Regions from separate parts of the Lysinibacillus sp. NPDC086135 genome, predicted to be linked through region 2. Evidence: riboswitches for the same ligand, from Rfam matches in the RefSeq annotation. Region 2 holds a riboswitch; each other region holds the start of a gene.

Region 1 (6,286 bases), on a different contig from region 2:
AGGCTCGACAAATATACTAACGCCAACATTTACAGCTGATTTATTGATAGATTCAATCGAGGAGGAACAGACAACGCATTTCTTCGGAGCACCTGTCGCTTATTTGTTAACTGCCCAAATGCCAAGATTGCAAACAGCTGATATATCATCGATGAAATGGTGGGTTTATGGTGGAGCGCCGTTATCGCAAAATGAAATTCGCTTTATCCAAAAAGCTTTCCGAACGGATAATGTAACCTGTGTCTATGGATTAACAGAGGCTGGTCCAAATGGTTCATTATTGTTTGGTGAAGAGCATGCAACGAAGGCGGGGAGCATTGGTCGGCGTGCACCACTTGGGGCGGAGCTACGGATTATTAACGACAATGGAGAAGATGTCAGTGTTGGTGACGTAGGAGAAATCGTGATATTCGGTGAGGGTAACATGCTGGGCTATTATAAGGATGATGTTGCAACAAAGGGTGCATTTATAGATGGGTGGCTGAAAACAGGTGACCTAGCTCGCATAGATGAGGACGGCTATATTTGGATTATCGATCGTAAAAAGGATGTTATTTTTTCAGGCGGTGTGAATATTTATCCGAAAGAAATAGAAGATCGTATGTTGAGCTATGAGGGGATATTTGAAGTGGCTGTAATCGGTGTGCCACATCCGGAGTGGGGAGAAACGGTGAAGGCCGTTTATGCCGCCAAAACGGAAACTGACGAGGACGAACTTAAAGCTTATTTGGAGGAGCGTCTTGCTAAATATAAAATTCCACGCATCTTTGAACGTGTGGAAGCGTTACCACGAAATGCATCGGGCAAAATACTAAAACAATCCTTGAAGGGACAAGAGGTGAGATAGCATGAAAGTTTTACAGCAGGAAGAAATGAAAACAACAAACTTTTTTAACGAAAATGATACACTTCATAAAGTTTTAGAAATGATGCTAGATAAAGAGTTTGTGGACTATGCAAAACGTGAGCTAACAGATTTTGGTGAGCTTTGTGCTGGAGATATTGATGTGAGAGCCAAGCATACGGATAGAGAGGGTGAACCTCGATTACAAAGGTATAATGCCTATGGTGAAGAAGTGTCAGAGGTTTGGGTCAATGATGGCTATAAAAGAACAATTGAAGAGACGTACAATACCGGCATTGTTGGCTATGTGCATAAGGATATTCCGCAATTAGGTAGAAAGGGTAACTATGTCTATAGCTTTGCTCAAGGCTATATACTATCACATGCTGAGCCAGGCTTTTACTGTCCTGTTACTTTAACGATGGCAACGGCTTATCTCCTTGATCATTATGCGAGTGATGAGGTGAAAGCGCGCTTTTTACCACATGTTTGTGCAACAGGAGAGACAGAGCTATATGAGGGGGCCACGTTTTTAACGGAGCGTCAAGGTGGCTCTGATGTTGGAGCGAATGTTGTGAAGGCAAGACAGGACGGCAATCAGTATCTTTTATATGGAGAGAAATATTTTGCATCTAATGCAGGAATGTGTGGAGTAACCATGGTATTGGCGCGCATGGAAGAGGCTCAGGCAGGCTCAAAGGGCTTAACATTGTTTGCAGTTCCATGGCGAAATGAGGATGGCACAGTTAATAACCTACGCATTCGGCGTTTAAAGGATAAACTTGGCGTTAAAGCAGTGCCTTCAGGTGAGGTGGAATTTGATGGTGCACTAGCTTATGTCGTAGGTGATCCGAATAAAGGAATTTATTATATGCTGGAGGCACTTAATTTATCAAGAATTTGCAATGCGGTTGCTTCTATCGGTATTATGCGCCGTGGATATTTAGAGGCGAAGCATTATGTGACAAATCGTTATGCGTTTGGTAAGTCTTTAACGCAATATCCTATGATTCAGGATACACTAGGGAAATTCGCTGCCAAGCTTCATGTAGAAGTTGCCACAGTTTTTGATCTTATTCAGCTGTACGATAAAGTAACTAGTGGGCGAGGGAATAAAGAAGACATTATTTTAAACCGCTTGTATATTGCGATCATGAAAAAAGAAACGGCAGAGCAAGCTGTACATTATGCTAGTGAAGCCATTGAATTACATGGCGGAAACGGCTATATTGAAGATTTTGTTACACCTAGGTTATTAAGAGATGCACAGGTACTTACTGTGTGGGAAGGGACTGCGAATATTTTAGCTTTAGAGCTCATTCGCTTAGTTGATAAGTTTCATGTGCATGATTTGTTTGTTCGTGTCATGGAAGAGCGCCTAGAAAAACTACCTGACAGTCCATTAGTCGAAATTGTAGCGGAGCAATTAGCAAAACTAGGTGCAACTTTGCAAACATTTAGCCGTTTAGATGATGCAACGAAAACGTTTGAGGCAAAAAGGGTTGCAGAGAAAATGGCACATTTATATGAAAGTGTTGTAGCTGTCGAATGGGCACAAAGATTCGGCGGCAAATATGAGAAGCTAGCAGATATTTATTTAGAGCACACATGGGCATTACGAGAAATGGGTGCACCAATGAAAACGGTACAGTATTTTTCAGATATAGTCTAACTTATTTCGGCAGGTGTCCAAACACCTGCTGAAATAGAGGAACTCAGTCTAAGAACGCCACGTCCTGTGGCGACTACTGAGTGACCAACATCACGTTGGCCCAAAGCCTCTGGCGAATGTCACGGAATCGGAAAGAAGTTCACATAGGATGTTAGCCTAAAATCATCGCATCCATGCGATAACGGCTAACTGACCTGCATCACGCAGGCCTAAGCACAAAGCCGATCCCGGACGCAATTATGCCAAGGTATAATTGATTGTTTAGAAGTCGTCTCGAATGGAGGCGACTTCTTTCATTTTCATGTATAATAAAATCAACTGAATATTATAAAGGTTCTTTACTTTAGTAAAGTGAAAAGGGAAATCGGTGTAATTCCGATGCGGTCCCGCCACTGTATGTGTGAGTTTTTTCAATCTGCGCCACTGAAAATTTCGGGAAGGCTTGAAAAAGCGTATGGAGCACGAGCCAGGAGACCTGCCTTTATAGAAAACACGTTGTAGCCTACGAGGATAGGATGGTGGATTTTGTATATGTATTTTTGTGCAAATTTGACCCCCTCATTATTTTATGATGAGGGGTATTTGTTTTGGAAGATGAATGTCAATAAATTTGAAAACATGGGCGATAAATCCAAAATGTTAGGTGATAAACTCAAAAAGTTGGGCGATAAATCCAAAATGTTAGGCGATCAAAAACTAAAACGTATCGATAAATCAAAAAAACAATAAAAACTATACGCACAAATAGACTAAGGAGGATTCACATGAAGAAAATTTGGAAAATAGGGTTATCAGCATTTTTAGCTATTGGCTTACTTGCTGCATGTAATACAAAAGAGGCGACAAATGAAAAGCCGTCATCTTCTGAGCAACAAGAGACAACAAAAGTAGAACAAGCAACATTCCCAATGACGATAACGGATGCTACTGGCAAGAATATTACGCTAGAGGCACCTCCTGAAAAAATTGTCTCACTCATTCCGAGTAACACAGAAATTTTATTTGGCCTAGGCTTAAATAATGAAATAGTTGGTGTGACAGATAATGACGATTATCCACCAGAGGTTACTAAAAAAGAAAAGGTTGGCGGTATGGATTATAATATTGAAAAAATTATTGCTTTAACGCCAGATATCGTTTTTGCGCATGCATCGGGTATGGGTTATTCAAAAGGAGCTATTGAACAGCTTGAGGCGGCAGGTGTAAAAGTATTTGTTGTAGCGGATACAAAAAACTTTAATGAAACTTACACAACAATTGAACAGCTTGGTCGTGCAACAGGAAAACAAGAAGAGGCTAAAAAAATTGTGGCAAATATGAAGGCAAAAGTTAAAGAAGTTGAAACAAAACTTGACGGTGTTGAGGCGAAAAAAGTCTTTGTAGAGTCGTCTGATGAGCCAGAAATTTATACAGCTGGTAAAGGTACATTTATGAATGAAATGCTAGAAATGATTCATGCCGAAAATGTAGCAGCAGATTCAAATAGCTGGTATAAAATTGATGCTGAACAAATTATCGCAAAAAATCCAGATGTCATTGTTGTGGCATATAATTACGTACCTGATATTTTAACGAAAATTCCACAACGTGCAGGCTTTGAGACAATCTCTGCCGTGAAAAATAAAGCCATAGTACAAGTGGATGAAAATATAACAAGTCGTCAAGGTCCTCGTTTAGCAGATGGTCTTGAGGAATTAGCGAAGGCCGTCTACCCTGAGGCGTTTAAATGAGTAAAAAAATTGTAGCCTATGTAACAGCAATTACGCTTCTAATCATTAGCATCTGGTGTGGTGTGGCGATAGGCTCGGTTCATATTCCGCTAGAAGTATTGTGGAATAAGGCGGCTGATGAAACAGCCGCCAATATTTTATGGAAAATTCGATTACCTCGAGTTTTGCTTGCAGGGCTTGTAGGGGCGTCACTTGCAATTGCAGGGGCAGCTTTTCAAGGCTTATTAAAAAACCCTTTGGCTGACCCTTATACGTTAGGTGTTTCCTCTGGTGCATCAGTTGGCGCAGTTATGACGATTTTTTTTAGTATATCAATACCTGTAGTAGGTCATTTTACATTGCCGACCTTTAGTATGATAGGTGCCATATTAACGATGGTAGCTGTTATGGGCTTTGCTAGAATAGTAGACCACTCGTTAAAAATGGAAACTCTTATTTTAACGGGGGTTATATTTAGTTCATTTTTAGGTTCCTTGATTTCTTTAATGATTGCATTATCTGGTGAAGAGCTTCGCCAAGTTATCGGATGGCTGCTTGGCTCAGTATCGATGCGTGGTTGGCCTTATGTTCAGATGATTATCCCGTTTGTCATAATTGGCACCATTATGCTTTGGACACAAAGACGCGAGTTAAATGTTCTGCTATATGGTGAAGAACGCGCGAAGCATTTAGGTGTTCATGTTAAGCGCAGTAAATATATTATTTTAGTGGGTGGATCAATGTTGACAGGAGCTGCGGTAGCTGTTTCTGGAACGATTGGCTTTGTTGGTTTAGTCGTTCCTCATATGACGAGAATGGTTTGGGGTTCTGATCACCGACACTTATTGCCATTATCATTTTTAAATGGGGCAACTTTGCTGATTATTTGTGATTTAATAGCGCGAACAATTATTATGCCAAGAGAGCTACCGATTGGTGTCATTACTGCATTTATTGGGGCACCCGTTTTTTCCTATATTTTTTACAAGCAACGTAGAAGCAAGGGGGTACGGGCATGATTGTTGTTGAACATCTTTCCGGTGGCTATGAAGACGTACCTATCGTCCAGGATATAAGTTTTTCAGTTGAAAAAGGCAAAATACTAGGGATCTTAGGGCCGAATGGTAGCGGGAAATCCACACTGTTAAAAGTAATAAGTGGTATTCTACCAGCAACTGCAGGCACTGTATTAGTAGATGGTAAAAGTAGCAGCTCTTACAATGCTCGTGCATTAGCAAAAAAAATGGCGGTGCTACCACAATTACATGCTAATGCTTTTTCAAATAGTGTACGGGAGGCAGTATCACTTGGGCGTTATCCTCATCAAACAGGCTTCTTTTCAAGCTGGACTGATCGCGATGAACAAGCAGTCCAACATGCCATGATGCAAACTGGTGTGAAACGCTATGAACAGACACCGATGGAATTTTTGTCGGGCGGTGAGCAGCAAAGAGTTTTTGTAGCCCAAGCTCTTGCACAAACAGCTGAAATATTGCTGCTAGATGAGCCAACGAACCATCTAGATATTGCTCATCAACGTCAAATTTTAGATATGGTGCGAAAGGAAGCAATTGAAAGTGGTTTGACCGTTATTATGGTACTGCATGATATGAATTTAGCCTCCCTCTATTGTGATGAATTATTGCTAATGGAGGAAGGTCGGATGCGAGCATTGGGGGCGCCGCATGAAGTATTAATCGCTTCGCAAATCGAAGACGTCTATCAAGCCCGAGTTGCAACTTACGCACATCCAGAAATTCCAAAGCCTCAAATTACCATGATGCCAGCCTCAGTTGAACATCAACAGCGTGCTGTCATTACAAAAGAAAATTTCACTGTTACAGATCGTTATATTAAGCTTCAATCAGAGTTTCCGTTAAAAACAGTGTCCTCAGCTGTCCATAATCCGGGTATTGGTTGGTATGATTGTCTGTTAAATCGCTCTGAACCAATAGATTATGTCATTAGTGATGTTAAGAAAGAGGTCGCTGGATTTTTACTAAAAGATCATTTCTCATCTACAAGTACCGTCGTCATGTTAACAGCTGTTCCAACAAATCT
Region 2 (6,286 bases):
CAGATTCAAGATTGACGATGGCAATTTGAGAAAATTGCTCCATATCAATAAACCCAGCTGCATCTGATTTATATTTCATTTTTTCTATTTCAAGTGGTTTAAGTTCTATATCATCTTTCTTATCATTTTCAGCCTTATCATAAATGCTTTCATTTTCACCTAGCTTTACTGAAAATGCAATATTCTTACCACACGGAGACCAAACAGGTGATGTCGCACCGTTTTTACAATGAGTAACTTGTTTCGCTTCTCCACCTGCTTTAGAAAGCACAAAAATTTGTGGCTTACCCTTTCTCGTTGATACAAATGCAATTTTACTGCCATCTGGTGACCATACAGGCGAACTCGTTTTATCTTCACCAAATGTCCATTGTTGAGGCTTTTTTTCATTCAAGTCTATGTAAAATAAATTAGATACGTAGTCTTTTTTCTTCTCATCAATATGCGTTTCTATATACACTACTTCTGTTCCGTCAGGTGATACTTGTGGATCTGCCACTGATTTTAATTGATATAAATTTTCTGGTTGAATCCCTTGTTTCAAAGTCATATTTTAAAAATCCCCTTTGTGTTGAAGTTTCATTACATAGTACAATATTTAAATACTCTAAGTATTATTCCTCCTTTTAAGAAGAAATTATTTTTTATCAGAGAGAGGATTTAACAGTAGCAAGAATAACAATGAGTGACCGCGATGTATCAAAAGGTTGCGAAACTTTAGAACCTTTGATAAGTAGTAAGTCAAATTCATCCAGTGAGAACTTTTATTAACCTCAACTTTTAGGGTGATTGTATATTACATGTGCTAAAATAAAAATGGAAAAATTATTCAATCAGGAGGTGTTTTTATGGCTATAAAAGCAATAGAGTTATTTTTTGTGATTGGATCTATTTATTTCTTTTTTGTGATTTCATTCTTTTTTAGAAAAAGAGGTAAAAAAATTTTGTATACCTTTATAGTTATTATCCTTTTAAGCTATGCAGTATTCCTAACTGTTCGTCCACATATACAGAACGCAACATATGATAAATATACTCAAATGGTTGAAGAACATTTAGAAAAGAAATACCCAAATGCATCTTGGGAAACTAGTTTTGATAAAGAAGAATTATTAACAACGGCATTTGGATACCAAATAAAAGTTAAATTTGCTGACGAACCAACAGTACTTTATGTATATAAAGTTGAAAACGGTAAAGTCTTTCAAGCATATTTTTCATATTTAGAAAATTCCCCTCAAAATGACGGCAAGTATGCGGAACGAGATTAAAGATTTTTTATCTATCACTTGATATTTGAAATCAAACAATTCAACAATACTTTTAGATAAATGACAGAACTCCTACCTTTAATGATAATGCAAAAGCTTATCTCCGCTTCTTGCGCCACTGAGAGCCAAGTACGTCCCCAAGAAAGCACCCAGTCGTAACGGAAATCACTCCCATAATGGTCTAGATTAGGTCTCCTATCAGCAATTTTTTTCTGCGGTAAAATTTATAAGAGGGATGATTAGGGCGAGAATGTTCTTAATCGAGACTAATAATTTTCTTTAAAATACCTTCAATATGCGCACTTTTACCCTTTTTTACGAACAAAGTCTCGGCTTGTGCTTTTCTCTCATTGGTAAGCCCCTCTTTTTGATAGGCATAGACACAGTCGTATATATTTACTCGTAATCTTGTAGGGTAATTCTGTTACAATATTGATAAAAGAATGAATAGAAACGAGGATTTTTTATGCATGTAACAATCGGGGTACTCGCTCACGTGGACGCAGGAAAAACAACATTTTCTGAGCAGTTACTATTTCATACAAACAGTATTCAAGCCCGTGGACGAGTGGATCACCAGGACACATTTCTAGATAATCATGAGTTGGAGCGTCAGCGAGGCATTACGATTTTTGCGGAGCAAGGTCGCATGACGATTGAGAATGATACATATACGTTAATCGATACACCCGGACACGTAGATTTCTCACCAGAGATGGAACGTGCCATTCGGGTTATGGATTTTGCCATCATTATTGTAAGTGCGGTTGAAGGACTACAAGGTCATACGGAAACAGTGTGGCAACTTTTACGCCAATACCACGTCCCAACTTTCTTCTTTATTAACAAAATTGATCGTGAAGGGGCAGATGTTCAAGCCGTTATGGTACAGCTTCAAAAGGACTGTTCTGAGGATGTATTATTCGTAGATGAACCGCTCCGTTCAGACTATGTTTCAAATCGCATGATGGAGTGGCTTGCTGAACGTGACGAAAAGCTTCTCGACGATTTTCTAAATGAAACATTGGATTGCTCTAGCTGCCTTACTCGTTTACATACGATGATTAAACAGGAAAAAGCCTTTTTATGTTTTACAGGCTCTGCTTTAAAAGATATTGGGATAAAGGAGTTTTTAGCACAGCTCCCCCTACTTACAAAAACACATTTTAATAACAAAGCTCCGTTCCAAGGTGAAGTATTTAAAATTCGTCATGATGGGCATCAACGCTTAACTTTTATCAAGGCATTGCAAGGAACGTTACATGTGCGTGATGAATTTTCCTTTGAAGATGCAACAGAAAAAGTAACTGAGATTCGACTTTACAATGGCAGCCGTTATGTAACAGTTCAAGAGGTCGAGGCTGGGGAGATTTTCGCAGTAAAAGGGATTAGCGAAGCAAACATCGGCGATATCATTGGTTTTTCAGGTAACCCGCAGCCCTATGAGTTAGTACCGACTTTACAGGCAAAAGTACAATATGAAGGCGATCAGCATATAAAGGAAGTTTTAAAAATTTTCCGCACACTTGAAGCAGAAGAACCATCATTACGTGTGCTATGGCATGAAAAATTTCAAGAAATTCATGTACATATTATGGGTGTCATCCAACTCGAGGTTCTTATCGACGTGCTGAACAAACGCTTCTCGCTAGACATTTTATTTAGCGAACCACAGATTTTATATATGGAAACGATTGCAACAACGGTGACAGATTATGGTCATTTTGAACCTTTAAAGCATTATGCAGAAGTACATTTATTGATGGAGCCAAATACACGCGGTACTGGTCATACATTTGTCAATGCTTGTCATGCAGATGATTTATCGGTTGGGCATCAACGACTCATTGAAAAACATCTATTCGAGCGCGATCATCATGGGTTGTTAACTGGCTTCCCTGTGACAGATATTCGCTTCACTCTCTTGACAGGACGCGCACATATTAAACATACAGATGGTGGCGATTTCCGAGAAGCAACATTCCGAGCATTACGGCAAGGGCTGGAGCAAGCAGAAAATGTATTACTAGAGCCGTATTACCGTTTTAAACTTAAAGCTCCAAGTGATTTTATTGGCCGGATGATGACCGATATTCAACAAGCTGCTGGTACATTTGACGCGCCAATCTTAACTGAACATGATGCGATTTTAACTGGCCGCGCTCCTGTCGCAACATTTATGAGCTACAGTACAATCTTTGCCGCCTACACTAATGGTAAGGGCGTACTTTCTCTCCAATTTGATGGTTATGATGTGTGTCACAATACAGAAGATATCATTGCACAAATTGGCTACGATAAAAACGCCGATCCCGAATATACATCTTCTAGTATTTTTTGCGCAAAAGGCAAAGGTTACTCCGTTCCATGGCATGAGGCAGAGGCGACGATGCATTGTATTGACTGAAATCATAAAAACAGGACATGATTATCTATCAATGTCCTGTTTATGTTTCGTTGGTATTCTCTGGCTCCTCGCGAGGATTTCCCTACTTCCGTGAGTATTCTGGCTCCGCTCGAGTAGTTACTCTGCCTCCGCGAATATTCCACCTCCATTCGCTGATATTCCCTTCACCCAGCACGAAATTAATTTACAAAGCTTGCACTGTTTTCTGTGCCTGTTTGAAAATGCGATATGAAGGGTCCACAACAACGTAGCTATGGGGATTAGAGAAATCAATTAAAACCTTGCCAGGTCGACTTTTCAAAAGTTGTAAATTATCAATTAATTCCAGTAATAGTTCATGACCGTTACCACGTGGGTGCCAGTTTAAATGATATTCATTTAGTTCCTTCACAGCTTCTAAAAATTGATGATACTCGCGCTCTACAAAATTAATCAGTTGTTTGTTTTTAGGAGCTACCTGTGATAAATCCTCTAAATATGTTCCATAAAAGCGCATCACTATTGAGCATAATAAATCATTGACTCGAGCAGCACTTAATATTGGCTTAGGAGCTTGGGCTAGTCGCTCTAAATTTGGCTTTGCACGAGTCGAATCAATGCGTGTAATTAAATGATGATGCTCACCGTTCACCTCATAGATAATTGGATTTGTCGGCATATACATCATAAAACTATTTGTTTTTGTTTTAAGTTGATCTGTAGTATCCGCCTTTGCAAAAAGGTGCCCATTAAAATTTCCATTTTGAATCCAAATAATATCTTTGTTATATAAAATTTGCTCAAACAATCGTTCATTACTAATTAGTTTGCTAGCTATTAATTGGTCGACAAGTGATTCTACAGCCATTCTTGTTGTAGCTTTCTTAGTAGCTTCAATGCGTGGCAGCTTACAAATTTTCATATCTACATATTGCGATTCCTGTGCTGTACATACATGAATATTCGTCATACGTGCATCCTCTTTTCGTACATATTTTCAAAACGGAAGTCATCAGTAAAAAAAGGATTTCCTATTAAAGCGAGGAAATCCTTCATTCTATCTTTTTCGTTCATCATATAACGTCAAACAATGCCCAAATATGAAAGAATTAGCACGATAGCTAATACCTCCTCTTATTTTGGGCGTTTGACGTACAGTGACGAACAGAGCATTCTGTTTTGTCAACATGCCACCTCCTATTCCTCGTAGGGTTATGGTGTGTACTCATAATAGGCAGGTATCCTGACTCATGATCATCGCTACCTTTCCCCTTCCCGTCGTTAAACAGTGGTATATGAAAAGTCGCTCACATTTACAGTTGCGGGACAGTGTCGGATTTGCACCGACTTCCCTTTTAAGTAAATTGCACGCAATTTACACCTATTACTCCACGCTATTCAGTTGTGAGATATTTAAAATACTCCACATTCCTGTTGAATCATTAAAATCAATTGTAAAGGTGTGTGGATTAAAAGTCAATTGATGTTGGTAAGTTTTAACTTCTCTTTATATTTTTGCAAATAAAAAAAGAGGTAGAGCCTTTACCCTACCTCCTTCACTTCTTAAAATGGTAATGAGTCTACAAATCTTTCTTTCTCTAAACCTTCTAAAATTTCCCTAACGTAAGATTGAATAGTATATTTCGATAAATAGTTACCGATATTACCTATATTATTAATAACGTATTCATTTAGTTCAGATACGCCAACAGCAAGAACATCCTGATTTAAATTAGATTCATATTCATATAAAATCTCTTTAATTTCCCTTCTTAAATGATGTTCATTTATTTTTACAGGTTTATTTTCTGAATTTAAAGAGAACTTTAATTCATTAACCATCTTTTTCATATATGTTCCCATATCAGTTTCTACTTCATTAATCTTTTTCGGCACTAAGTTTCCATATTCTTCAAGATATAAACTCTTATTTGGATTTTCCTCTTTATATTTTAGGGTACTAATAACCTTATGCCTTAACTTACGTTTAAACTCTTCAATTTTCGTATATCTTAAGTCTCTCGGATATTCCAAATGTTGTATGTTCCCTGTATCAAAAATAAATGGAGTTGCGTCATCTTTAATAACCACAAAAGGCATATCAAATGCTAACCTCAAACCAAACTCAAACATTACATTTGGATTTTTTGCACTAACATCAATAATAACTATTTCATCAGAGTATATATTACGAACAATATTACTTTGAATTACTCTAACCTCATCGGAATCACTTACTAATCTAATATCCACTTCATATTCAGCAATATCCTTTAATGCTTCACGAATAATCCTTCTTACATCTTCCCAATGATGTTCATTTAGCCCCACAATTTCAGCAATAGGCATTATTAGCCCTACTTTTATTGCTTTTTTAGTGTCTTGGCTCGAATTATTATTTTCAGTTGCTTCATCAGGTTGAACTATTCCTGTCGTTTCACTCATTTAAGACACTCCTCTAACCATTGTTTCATTTCTTATCATTTACACATTTAACTAAACATGAATATTATACCATTTTTTATGGGCGTGTGAAAATTGATATGGTAGCGTACAAAATAAAAAGTTAGGGGTATCCGCTTCTTGTCAATACTTTTCTAATCTAATCCGTATTAATCCTTGCTTGCTG
Region 3 (6,286 bases), on a different contig from region 2:
TGATAGAATTTGCGAATCAGTTAAAAAATAAATAATAGAAAAAGAAGCTTCCTTAAGGAAAGCTTCTTTTTTAAACATTAATTCTGTTGAGCATTTCAAATTCAACCATTTGAAATGATTCTAGTAAACTTTCTTAAAAAACACGTTTTGCTGTAATATAATGCTCTTTATAATAGTCAACCATTAGTACTCTTGTAGTAATACCACTTGAACTTGGAATGATAATACGTTGATCTCCGGCATAGATAGCTACTAGTGAAGGGCTTTTAGAGCCTTTAACACTATTAAAGAACACTAAATCACCCTTTTTTAAATTGGTACGTGAAACCGTTGTTCCAACATTCATTAGTTCCTTTAAATTGGTTGTACCAAGTTTAACTCCACTCTTACGATAGACGAAATCTACATATCCTGGCGCTGTAAAGCGAAGACTTGCTTCATTATTTGTAGAACTCATAGTTACTTTATTTTTATAATTAAAGGCGTTTTCAACAATCTTATCGCCTTTCGTTGCAGGATTAGCTGAAAGTAATGTAGGTAATACTCTACGGGCCCCTACATAATTATCTGTATAATATGGTTTACTATTTAAATCAGAAATAACAATATTTTGCTTAGAATCAGCCATGTGAATCATTTTGTTGTTTCCGATATACATACCAACGTGGTCAGGGTCTGTCCCAGTTTTTTTACTCTTAAAGAATAGTAAATCACCTTTTTGTAATTGATTTCTGTTAACAGACGTTCCTTGCTGTAACATATAATCTTCATTATAAGTTGCAAGGTCAACACCATTTTTCTCGAAAATGTACATAATAAATGAAGCACAAGAAAATTTATAAGGATATGTAGCCTTGTATACAGAATTGCTGTATGTCGCCTTACCAATTAAGCTTTTTCCAGTTTGAATTAGTTGATCTGCTTTCGCATTAACTGCTTGTGAGTTATTAAGGGCATTTGTTGTTGTTGCAGCCTCAACTTCTATAGGTTGAACAGTTGGCTGTACCATCCCCACTGTGCTAAAACCTATCGTCAATGCTAATGTTGTTGTTAAAAATCGTTTATTCATGTTGTTAATTTCCTCCTGAAGCTATTGTTAGGATTAATCCCAATTTGGTTTGTCACTGGAATTAATCGTAGCATGAAAAAGTAGGGCTTCTTTGAGGAAATTGTTACCACGCTGGATGGGGATTCGCTGTAAACACCTGATATAAAAGGCTTCATCGCCTTAATTTACAGTTTTATTACAAATGTTTCAGTTGGGTGAAGTGTTTGTGGAAAACGAAAAATCAAAGGGGCAGGAAGTACAAGTTTTTCTAGGCATTGAAAGATTAAACGACAATCGCTCCTATACATTTACCATGGTATAGTTAGACTATTTCATCTTTGGGATCTAGCGAGAAATAACGGTTCCATAAGGAGGAGTTTCGTTCTAGCTACTAGGAGTGAGCGTTGAACTGTTTCCCACGGCTTGATTTGTTCCACGCTACGCTTTTGAACTAAAGATAAGTTGTTGCTATCACTATAAAATAGTGTGAGATGAGATGTCAGATACAGGCTTTGTGAAATGGTTAATTAGAGAGGAAAGTGAGCGTTGGGGATCAGCATCACAAATGAGACACTGGAGCGCAAGCGAGATGGATCATCGAACGCCCCTAGTACCTCTCATTATGCCTACAATTTTACGCACAGCTTTGTGTGTAGATCTTTTTTGCTCTTTAGAAGGCGGATGTCGATAAAATTCAGAAGTCGGATGACATTTTGTTAAAACGTCGTTGCTTTGCTAAAGATTCATACTTTATTTCACTAAATATTTTTTTACAGCATGCCTTCTATTCAACTGTTTTCCTTAAATTTCCTGAATCATCTCTACTCTATTACCGAATGGATCTCTAAATTCAAAGCGATCAAAATGAGGAATAGGAACTGAATCGAAAATTTCTATATGATGTTCGGCTAATACCTTCTTCCAATGTTCTATATTTTCAACTTGATAGGCAATATGAGCTTTTGTCGTTAATCTATCAAAGCCATCCTCTGTCCCTACATGTACCTCCCTATTGCCGACCTGTAACCAAAATCCACCTCGTCCTTTCAACGAATCAGGCTTTTCAAGTTCATTTAGTCCTAATACTTGACAGTAAAAATGTTTCCCTTTTTCTTCTTCACCTTTTGGAATTGTTATTTGAACGTGATGTAAGCCTATAACCATTTTTTCTCCTCCTTTAATTCTAATCGATACTTACTTCTAGGATAATAATGCCAAATCCTTTAATTTGACGAAGGAATAGTTTTTTTTCTCACGAATGTGGCCTTTGTAAAACCAGTAAGGAGAATTAGGGAATAAGCCCATAATAGCCATGAGGCGAAAAATCGATCTAAGACAACCGATAAATTCGGAAAAATATCGTCGAAGACTAATAAAACGACTGCATCGATAAGCATTCCAGGTAATGCAATGCAGATAGCAGCCAGTAATCGCTCTGTACCTTTTATTTTTTTTATAGAATAAATAGGTATTGTCGCTAGCCAAACGATTGGAAAAGCTAAAATGTAAGTAGCTATCATGAGGGGAGGTTCTTTAAGGGTAAAAAAGTAATGCCCTATAAATCGAAACACGGCACTTGCTACAAACCAAATCCCAAAACCCCAGCATAAAAAGAATCGCATAGTGTTCCTCCTCTAATTATTTTCCTAGACGATGTAATGTCTCAAGGATTTTTTCGAATTGCTGATAAAATACATCTATATCGAAATCGTCCCGCATCATCACTTGTATGGCCAAGCCATCAATTAGCGCGTTGAAAAAAATGCTCCAAGTTTCCATCGACACGCCATCAATTGGTGATGTATCCCATAATTTGTTTAAAATATTACGCAAATGTTCATTTTCGGCCGCTAAAATTTGTCCAATTTGCTGTCTAATAGTCGGGTTCGTAAAGCCAAAGACGATTAAGGTGAAAAATAATTTATGATAAAAGGCATCATCTTCATATCGACTTTTTGCAGAAAGAAGTGCAGATTGAATCATTTCTTGATCGGTCGTCAAAATCTCATGCCAAGAATTTTCACAGATGTCCTGAACTATTTCGAGAATGATTTGCTCTTTTGATTTGAAATGATAATAAATAGTTCCTTGTGTCACACCAGCTTGCTCAGCAACAGCCTTTAAGGTGAATTTTTCAATCCCTTTTTCTACTAAACTTTGCTTGGCAGCCATTAATAAATCTGATTTTTCAATACCAGTAGGCTTTGCCATTCATTGACACCTCCATTGTTATTAGTTAGTTGGATAACTAACTCAAAAATAACAAAAAATACCTCTATTTACAAGTGTATTTTAGTAATTAGATGTATAGGGCTCCCAATATGATAGAGTTGGATTGAACAAACGTGAAAATAAATCTACTTTTCTGAAAAATATGTGTTATAGTAAAGCATAATTAAATAATGTGTAAGAGTTGGTGCCAAATGAAAGTTTGGCTTAAAAGGGAAGTCGGTGCAAATCCGACGCTGTCCCGCAACTGTATATCGGAGCAAATCACAATTGCCACTGGGGAAACTGGGAAGGCTGTGAGGTGTGTTGATGAGAAGCCAGGAGACCTGCCAATTTCTAGTACACACCAAATACCTACGTGGAAATAGGTGGTGAGATGTGACCGTATCGTCCCTGTGCGACATAGAATCATGCGATATCTTGTAAGAATTTCGTATTGTTTTTTCATAGCTATTTTTAATTTGCGATAACAGCCATTTTCCAAAAAAGGAGAGTGGCTTTTTTTTTTACTTCTTATTAGAAGTTAAAGCCTCTGGCCGATGTCACGGAATCGGAAAGAAGACCGAAATGACCGACATCGTGTCGGCCCTCATACTGGCCTAAGCACATAGGGCCGATTCCGGACTCAATAATGCCGAGGCATACTTAATGGATCGGAGAGATGAACATGATTTATACAAGTACTATAGTTGGTTATCCGTATATCGGAGAAGATCGTGAATGGAAAAAGGCTTTAGAGGCTTTTTGGAAAAATGAGCTTTCAGAGGGTGAATTTTTGCAGAACTTAAAGGATATTCGTCTAGCCCGAATTAACAAGCAGCTTCAACTCGGAGTAGACCTGATAACTGTTGGAGATTTCACACTTTATGACAGAATGTTAGATACGGCAATGATGTTTGGCTTAGTTCCAAAGCGCTTTGATTGGCAGGGAGACAAAGTTGATTTACAAACATACTATAGGGTAGCTCGTGGTAGTAAAAAAGCCCTGGCTAGTGAGATGACGAAATGGTTTAATACAAATTATCATTATATCGTGCCAGAATACGATGGACAAGCTTTGCAATTAACAGAAAATAAAATATTGGCAGATTTTTTAGAGGCTAAGGAAGCGTTTGGTATTACTGCAAAGCCTACATTGATTGGCCCTTATACATTTTGTAAATTAACGAAAGGCTATGACAAACTATCGCAGATTACATTCATTTTAGCATTACTACCACTTTATACGCAGGTCCTAAAGGAGCTCGTGGATGCAGGTGCACAGTGGATTCAATTAGAAGAACCACTTCTTGCCACAACATTAGATGAAGCGGAAGTTAAACTTGTTCAAGAAATTTATACACAATTAGCTGCATCAGTACCCGAAGCTAAAATTATGCTACAAACTTATTTCGAATCATTATCAGCATATGAGTCAATTGTAAAACTTCCTGTTCGTGGGATTGGGTTAGACTTTGTGCATGGCTACGGCAAAAATATGGAGTCATTACGTCAATTTGGCTTCCCAAAAGATAAAATATTGGCTGTTGGTATTATTAATGGAAGAGATATTTGGCGTTCCAATCTAGCAGAAGTTAGCTCAACTATTAAAGCCATTGAACAGCTAAGTGGCGCAAAAGAACTATGGATTCAATCTTCATGTAACTTACAGCATGTTCCAATTACGACCACACTTGAAACTAAGCTTGAATCAGTTCTTAAAAATGCCCTCGCCTTTGCGGATGAAAAATTAGTTGAAATCATGGAAGTAACAAAATATTTACAGGGCCAAGACAGTCCCTCAAATTACAAACTATCGGAAAGTATGAAGGCGATTGAAGCGTTGAAAAATCATCCGATTCGCCAAAATAAAGATGTTCAAAAAGCGGTTCGAACAGTGTCGAAACAAGATTTTGAACGCCATAGTGATTTTAAAGCACGGCAAAAGATTCAACAGCAAGCATTGCAATTACCACTGTTCCCAACGACAACAATTGGGAGCTTTCCGCAATCGGATGAAGTCAAACGAACACGAAGTGCATGGCGCAAGAAACAAATTTCCAATGAGGATTATGCAGTATTTGTAGAACATGAGACAAAGCGTTGGATTACTATTCAAGAGGAATTAGATATCGACGTTCTTGTGCACGGTGAATTTGAGCGCACAGATATGGTTGAATATTTCGGGGAAAAACTAACAGGTTTTGCATTTACGGAGAAAGCATGGGTTGTTTCATACGGTTCCCGCTGTGTGAAGCCACCAATTATTTACGGTGACGTTGCATGGGAAGCACCGATGACAGTCAAAGAAACAGCCTATGCTCAAAGCCAAACGAAACGCTATATAAAAGGTATGCTTACGGGTCCTGTGACAATTTTAAATTGGTCCTTTGTACGGGATGATATTTCCCGAAAGGATGTAACATATCAGATTGCTTTGGCACTCCGAGAAGAGGTGGAGGCACTAGAAGCTGCAGGCATTTCAATTATTCAGGTTGATGAACCAGCATTACGAGAAGGCTTGCCGCTTCGTAAAGAAAATTGGGGAACGTACTTAGAGTGGACAGTAAATGCTTTTAAACTTGCTACCTCTAGCGTGAAGGATGAAACACAAATCCATACACATATGTGCTATTGCGAATTTAATGATTTTATCGAGCCAATTAGTGCATTGGACGCTGATGTTATTTCCATCGAAACGTCACGTAGCCATGGCGAGTTAATTTCTTCTCTGCAAGTCAATCCGTATGAAAAAGGAATTGGACTAGGTGTTTATGATATTCATAGTCCACGTGTACCGAGTGAAAAGGAAATGCTAAGCATAATGCAGGATAGCTTACAGGTTTTATCAAAAAATCAATTTTGGGTGAATCCTGACTGTGGTTTAAAAACAAGGAAGGAGCCAGAAACTATCTCAGCACTGACGAATATGGTAGCTGCAGCAAAAACACTTCGTCAACAAGTACCACAATCTACATTTTAAGGAGAAACTTGACTTCTTTTATGAGGTCAAGTTTTTTATCTTCATAT
Region 4 (6,286 bases), on a different contig from region 2:
GTGACATCCGCCGGAGGCACTTCTTTCAGCGGATGTTTGGACACCCGCTATAAAGTGACTTATTCTTTCGATACATAAAACACAGCTGAAAAAAGTTAGATGAATAAATCTACAAATTCATGAACAGCACTATTTTCGAGAATCTCTTTATTAGCACAAAGCTCATTAATTTTACTTAATTGTTTTTGAGAATAATGTGTACTAATATTTTGTCGGAACTTATCAATGATTTTAGGGAATGCTTCCTCACGACGGAAACGATGTCCTAAAGGATATTCACACTCTACTAATTCTGATGATGTCCCATCTTTGTAATAAACTTGAACAGCATTAGCAATAGAGCGCTTTTCAGGATCTAAGTAATCGATCGTATATTGTGAATCTTCAACAACAACCATTTTATTTCTTAGTTCATCTATGCGTGGATCTGCTGCCACGTCATCTTCGTAATGGTCTGCGATAATATCACCATAGATCAGTCCAATTGCTGTGATGTATTGAATACAGTGATCACGGTCAGCTGGATTATTCAATGGGCCCTCTTTATCAATGATGCGAATAGCTGATTCATGTGTCGTAATGACAACTTTTTCAATATCATCTAAACGATTTGTCACTTCATGATGTAAATGAACTGCACATTCTGCAGCTGTTTGCGCATGAAATTCAGCCGGGAAAGAAACTTTGAAAAGAACATTCTCCATAACATAAGAGGTAAGCGGTCTTGCAAGCTTTAATTCTTGTTTATTAAAGAGTACGTCTTGGAATCCCCAGCCAGGTGCAGATAAGGCCGTTGCATAACCCATTTCACCTTGCACAGTCATCATGGCTAATTGTACGGCTCTACTTGTCGCATCTCCTGCTGCCCATGATTTTCTTGATCCTGTATTTGGGGCATGGCGGTATGTTCGTAAACTTGAATTATCAATCCAAGCATTTGATAATGCATTGATAATTTCTTGACGAGTTCCACCTAATGCCTTTGTCACAACCGCTGTTGTCGCAATTTTGACATATAATACGTGATCTAAACCAACGCGATTCAGACTATTCTCTAATGCTAATACCCCTTGAATTTCATGGGCTTTAATCATCATTTCTAAAACGTCTTTTATTTTAAGAGGCTCTTTGCCTTCAGCAATACGTACACGACTCAAGTAATCCGCAACTGCTAATATGCCACCTAAATTATCAGAAGGGTGTCCCCATTCAGCCGCAAGCCATGTGTCATTGTAATCTAACCAACGAATCATGCAACCAATATTGAAAGCACCTTTCACTGGATCAAGTACATAGGAAGTTCCTGGAACACGCGTACCATTTGGAACAACCGTACCGGGTACAACTGGTCCAAGTAGTTTCGTACATTCGGGATACTGTAAAGCCAAAATGCCGCAACCTATAGTATCTAATAAAACATAATGTGCTGTTTCGTAGGCTTCTTCACTTGTAATCGTTGTATTTAATACATAATCGGTAATATCAGTTAGTAATTGATCTGTCTTAGATAGTTCATTTGTTTTTATCATCTATATCTTCCCTCCGTTGCATGAATTTGCCATACTAGTATACTGATGGACATTGGTCAGAATGCCCATCAGCTCTATGGCGAGTTGTTAAACTTGATTATACCGACAATTCTTCAAGGTTATGACGCTCGCCAATATAATTGACACGAGGTCTAAATAATCTATTATTGTCATGCTGTTCAATTACATGAGCACATAAGCCGATCGTTCGTGAGCCAAAAAAGATTGGCGTATATATTTCAATTGGCAATCCAAGCATGTAGTACACTGGTGCCGCATAATAATCTAAATTTGGGTATAACCCTTTTTCCTGTACCATCACTTTTTCACCAGCTTCACACATGTGATATAAGCGATGATCTCCTTGCTGCAAACAGAATTTGTGTAAAGCCTCTTTCATAATTTGCGCTCTTGGGTCCATTTTTTTCATATAAACACGATGGCCAAAGCCCATAATCTTTTCTTTATTTTGCAGTTTGTATTTCAGCAATGTTTCAAAGCCTTCTACTGTTTTGGCTTCAAGAAGCATATACATCACTGCCTCGTTTGCCCCACCATGTAAATTACCTTTCAATGATGCGACCGCGCCAGTTAAAGCACCATACAAATCAGATTGTGTTGAGGCAATAACACGAGCCGTAAACGTCGAATTTGGCATCTCATGTTCACTATATAAAACGAGTGATTGATCAAAAATTTCTTCTTCTAAAGCAGTTGGTTTTCTGCCAGTTATCATGTAATAAAAATTAGCACTATAGGAAAGCTGGTTATCAGGCTCCACGACATCTTGACCATTTAATACACGGTAGCTATTCGCTACAATATTTGGCATACCACCTAAAAGTCTATATGCTCGCGACAAATTCATTTCAGTAGAACGATCATTGATTTGCTGATCATAGCCTGCTAACACCGAAATGCCTGTTCTAAGCCCATCCATAGCATGCGTCCCATCAGGTAATAACTTGAAAATTTGAAAAATTTCTTGTGGAACCTGGTAATTGGATTTCAATTTAACCTGTAAATTAGCTCGTTGCTCGGTAGTTGGTATTTCTCCATGCAACATTAAGTAGACAATGTCTAAATACGAATATCTTTGTGATAGCTCAATCAAATCATAGCCTCGAATCACAATCTGACTTCCTACAGTGTCTAAAAAAGATAGCTTTGTTTCAGCGGCAATGATTCCATCGAGACCTGGTGAATAATTTAACTCCATTCATTACAACCCCTTTGTTTAATTATTCTTGTAAGCGTTACCATTAAAACACGAAAGAACAACAAAAAAACAACTTCTACCCCTTTGAGAAGTTGTTAATCTACAAAAGCATGATAGAGCAAATAAACAGTGAATTTACATGAATTCACAAAGATCATGTAGTAGCTAACACCTCCCTATCCTCGTAGGTCAATTGATGCTTATTTAGTGGCAGGTCTCCTGACTTATGATCAACGCTACAATAACACCTTCCCATTTTGACAAACAAAACAGTGGCCTTGTTATTGAACTCCTAAATACAGTTGCGGGACAGTGTTGGACTCTCACCAACTTCCCTTTTAATCAAATGGAAACAACTCCATTTGAACCACCAAAATTTAGCATATTCAATTTGTCATTTTACCTTAACATAGAGTTTTTAAAACAAGCAATATAGGTAAAATTCGGAAGAGACAGACTATCATTAACTATTTTTCTTTTTTGGTGAACTATTCTACATTTTTTAGCAATATTTCGTATAAAAAAGATTTTTAAAAGGATCCCGCCGAACCGGCATTAGAGAGGTTACTTTAAAAGAAAGGCGATCTCTTTTAAATTTGAGCTTTATTAATCGTGAGAAATTTGGGTACATTTAGGAATTACGAAAATTTATAGGCAGTAGTCCGATTATAAGTGTTGGAGCAACGATTCTTGTGCTGAATGATGAAAGGCAAATTCTCTTGATATAACGAATCAGGGGTTATCTGAAGGCCTAAACAAACTATTGAGGAAGTATCAATTTGTTTTAGTGATATTGTGAGTTCTCTTCCTGTTTGGTTACTAAAAACGCCAGGATCAATGATTTACCAATGATCCTGGCGTTTCGTTTTTCTATTGACCTATGCCGGTTTTATATTTGTGTTCAGCAACTTCGTTTATTGTTCCTATATGGACGACTAGCTTGCGATACATCATTTAAAGAAAATAGGAATTGTTATGAATGCTATTAGTTTATTCATTTTTTTATCTCTCTTATGAATAAGTAAGTTAGAAAGTTGTTCACTAGATGGATGAATATATTAAGTTATTCTTTCATTTGAAAACTAGTGCAAATGATTTGTTGTTCGTTTTACAAATAATGCTAATACAGACCGATTACTGCCACAATCACAATAGTGCCGAATGTAAATTGTGTACCTACTGCAACTAGAGTTTCAGGGCTTGCTTTTGAATGCTCTACTGTAAAGCGGTGTTGTCCTGTTGTCATAAGTGTAATGGCTAATGCGGTACCTGCTGCACCTGCAATTTGCTGAAGTGTGTTTATGACAGCGGAACCATGAGAATACAACTGTTTTGGTAAATCATTAAGTGAGTTTGTTTGCGCCGGTATAATAGTTGTTGAGACACCTACGTAGAAAATCATACATGAAACTATGATTAACCAAAGTGGTGTTGTGGCACTAATGACAAAGGATAATATACTCGTTGAAATAACTAAGCATAAGAAACCAAAACGTAAGTAAAATTTTGGACCAACACGATCAAACGTTTTTCCGACAATTGGAGCAAAGACGGCATTTAATATGTTTCCTAATAACATCGCAAACCCAGCATTCGTTGCTGAAAGTAATAATGATCCTTTTAAATACAGTGGCATAAGAATCGCAATGGCTAACAGTAATGCGAATACAATAAATATTAAAACTGAACCAATAGCGAAATTACGATATTTGAAAACATGTAAATCAATCATCGGATGCTTACTTGTAAATTGACGCCATATGAAAAATAAAAGAGCTACAATGCCCACTACTATTATGATTGTTGCCAATGTAGAATCTTTCTGAAATAGTACTTAGTCCATAAATAATACTACCAAATGCAATTGTTGAAAGAACGATAGATAAATAATCGATTTTCGGTTTTGTTAGCGTTGAGACATTGTACACTTTTGGCATAAAAGTGAAGAAAATAATGATATATAGGGCAATGCTTATCCAGAAAATATAATGCCAGCTAGATATATCGACGATAATACCAGCGATTGTTGGCCCAGTTGCTGGAGCAAGTGTAATGACCATTCCCATTGTTGCACTACGTTTTGCGATTGGTACAACCATGAAAATTACATTAATCATAAGGGGTAAAATTAACCCTGTACCAACTGCTTAAATCCCGTGATAATAATAAAATTGAAAATGTTGGCGCTAATGCACCAATAATTGAGAATAAAATTGCGATTATAATAATCCAACGTGTTGAAATCCATTGAATAATAAGGGCAGAAATGGGTACTAAAATTCCCAATACTAATAAATAGCCTGTTATTAACCATTGAGCACTAGTTGCACTGACGCCAAAGTCTCTCATAACATCGGTCATGGCCATATTCATGGCTGTCTCTCCAAAAAGGCCCACAAATTTGATTCATAATAACGGTATTGAGTAAATATATGCACTCTATTGCGGAAGAAAAATTATACCCTTAGTAACACAATAAGATTATAATAAGAGGCTGCCCCGTTAGCCCTCCATGAAGCGCGAAAATAATCTCTTCACCACAGAAAATGAAAGATGATTAAGTTCTTTCATGGGAGTTGAATAACAGGTAGAAAAAGTTCCTGAGACTATACTTCTATTAATTATACTCAAACTATATCTTAAAACACACATAAAAGCTGAACTAATATCAAATTAGTTCAGCTTAAAAAATAGCATATTATAATGTTGCACATTGTATATAGATCCAGAAATATTAAGTTCATTACTTTAATTATTGACTTTTAATAAAATAAATAAGTATCCTAGAGTTATTTTTATACTAATTTAGCGTGTACCATAATTACCAAATTTATATTTAACTAAAAAACATTATAATAACAGATAAGGCTATCAAAATCACTTTGTCTTACTCATCAATCTTGTTCCCAATCTGCTCAGCAGTTCATTCGATAGGCTGCCAGAATTGTTGGCGACCTCTGGTGCAGTTAGTTCCATTTCACCATCTCTACCAATTATCGTAGCAATATCGTCAACTGCCACATGAGGTATATCCGTTACATCAATTGCTAGGTGATCCATACAAATTCTCCCAACTATTGGTGCTTGATATCCATCTATTAATACATTACCTTTCCCACAAGATAAATTTCTTGGTACTCCATCAGCATAACCAATGGGTAATATGGCAATTAAACTATTTCTGCTTGCAGTAAATGCTCTTCCATAACCAACCGTCTCGCCTTCCTTTATCGCTCGGATAAGAATAACCTTGGATTTCAGTGATAAAACTGGCTTTAAGTCTAATTTTAATTTGGTTTGGTCAGTTGGCGAACTAAGAACTCCATATAAAGCTATACCAGCTCTTACATAATCACATTGGAGTTCTGGATAATTCAGTAATCCATAGCTGCTCTGTATATGCACTTTATTCGGGTTAACCCCGTTTTCCAACAACATACCTATTAAACTATAAAAACGGCTTATTTGAATCTGTGTAAATTCTACATCCTTAGGTAAAAGACTATCTGAAACACATAAATGCGTATAAATTCCACAA

The links. Region 2 has a riboswitch for cobalamin ahead of ACIPKN_RS03570 (hypothetical protein). Riboswitches for the same ligand answer to the same signal wherever they lie in the genome.
Region 1: it holds a riboswitch for cobalamin, as region 2 does, so the genes downstream of both, ACIPKN_RS10940 (hypothetical protein) here and ACIPKN_RS03570 (hypothetical protein) in region 2, are expected to answer to the same signal.
Region 3: it holds a riboswitch for cobalamin, as region 2 does, so the genes downstream of both, metE (5-methyltetrahydropteroyltriglutamate--homocysteine S-methyltransferase) here and ACIPKN_RS03570 (hypothetical protein) in region 2, are expected to answer to the same signal.
Region 4: it holds a riboswitch for cobalamin, as region 2 does, so the genes downstream of both, mmgD (citrate synthase) here and ACIPKN_RS03570 (hypothetical protein) in region 2, are expected to answer to the same signal.

The regions. Positions count from the first base shown of each region.
Region 1 covers NZ_JBIVCA010000007.1:16,243-22,528, forward strand. Annotated here, with positions in the region: gene ACIPKN_RS10930 (class I adenylate-forming enzyme family protein) at 1-847, shown strand, start outside; gene ACIPKN_RS10935 (acyl-CoA dehydrogenase family protein) at 849-2,516, shown strand; cobalamin riboswitch at 2,831-3,013, shown strand; gene ACIPKN_RS10940 (hypothetical protein) at 3,042-3,245, shown strand; gene ACIPKN_RS10945 (ABC transporter substrate-binding protein) at 3,281-4,246, shown strand; gene ACIPKN_RS10950 (FecCD family ABC transporter permease) at 4,243-5,244, shown strand; gene ACIPKN_RS10955 (adenosylcobinamide amidohydrolase) at 5,241-6,286, shown strand, end outside.
Region 2 covers NZ_JBIVCA010000002.1:134,605-140,890, forward strand. Annotated here, with positions in the region: gene ACIPKN_RS03555 (S9 family peptidase) at 1-550, opposite strand, end outside; gene ACIPKN_RS03560 (hypothetical protein) at 849-1,271, shown strand; gene ACIPKN_RS03565 (GTP-binding protein) at 1,738-3,678, shown strand; gene ACIPKN_RS03570 (hypothetical protein) at 3,863-4,627, opposite strand; cobalamin riboswitch at 4,874-5,057, opposite strand; gene ACIPKN_RS03575 (hypothetical protein) at 5,221-6,102, opposite strand; gene ACIPKN_RS03580 (hypothetical protein) at 6,244-6,286, opposite strand, start outside.
Region 3 covers NZ_JBIVCA010000006.1:87,155-93,440, reverse strand. Annotated here, with positions in the region: gene ACIPKN_RS10255 (UDP-N-acetylmuramoyl-tripeptide--D-alanyl-D-alanine ligase) at 1-35, shown strand, start outside; gene ACIPKN_RS10250 (C40 family peptidase) at 134-1,069, opposite strand; gene ACIPKN_RS10245 (VOC family protein) at 1,850-2,212, opposite strand; gene ACIPKN_RS10240 (DUF5367 domain-containing protein) at 2,272-2,670, opposite strand; gene ACIPKN_RS10235 (TetR/AcrR family transcriptional regulator) at 2,687-3,259, opposite strand; cobalamin riboswitch at 3,446-3,625, shown strand; gene metE (5-methyltetrahydropteroyltriglutamate--homocysteine S-methyltransferase) at 3,945-6,239, shown strand.
Region 4 covers NZ_JBIVCA010000013.1:110,722-117,007, reverse strand. Annotated here, with positions in the region: gene prpD (2-methylcitrate dehydratase) at 96-1,529, opposite strand; gene mmgD (citrate synthase) at 1,627-2,748, opposite strand; cobalamin riboswitch at 2,941-3,135, opposite strand; gene ACIPKN_RS17290 (MFS transporter) at 3,869-4,558, opposite strand; gene ACIPKN_RS17285 (efflux MFS transporter permease) at 4,488-4,865, opposite strand; gene ACIPKN_RS17280 (hypothetical protein) at 4,858-5,121, opposite strand; gene vanT (serine racemase VanT catalytic subunit) at 5,626-6,286, opposite strand, start outside.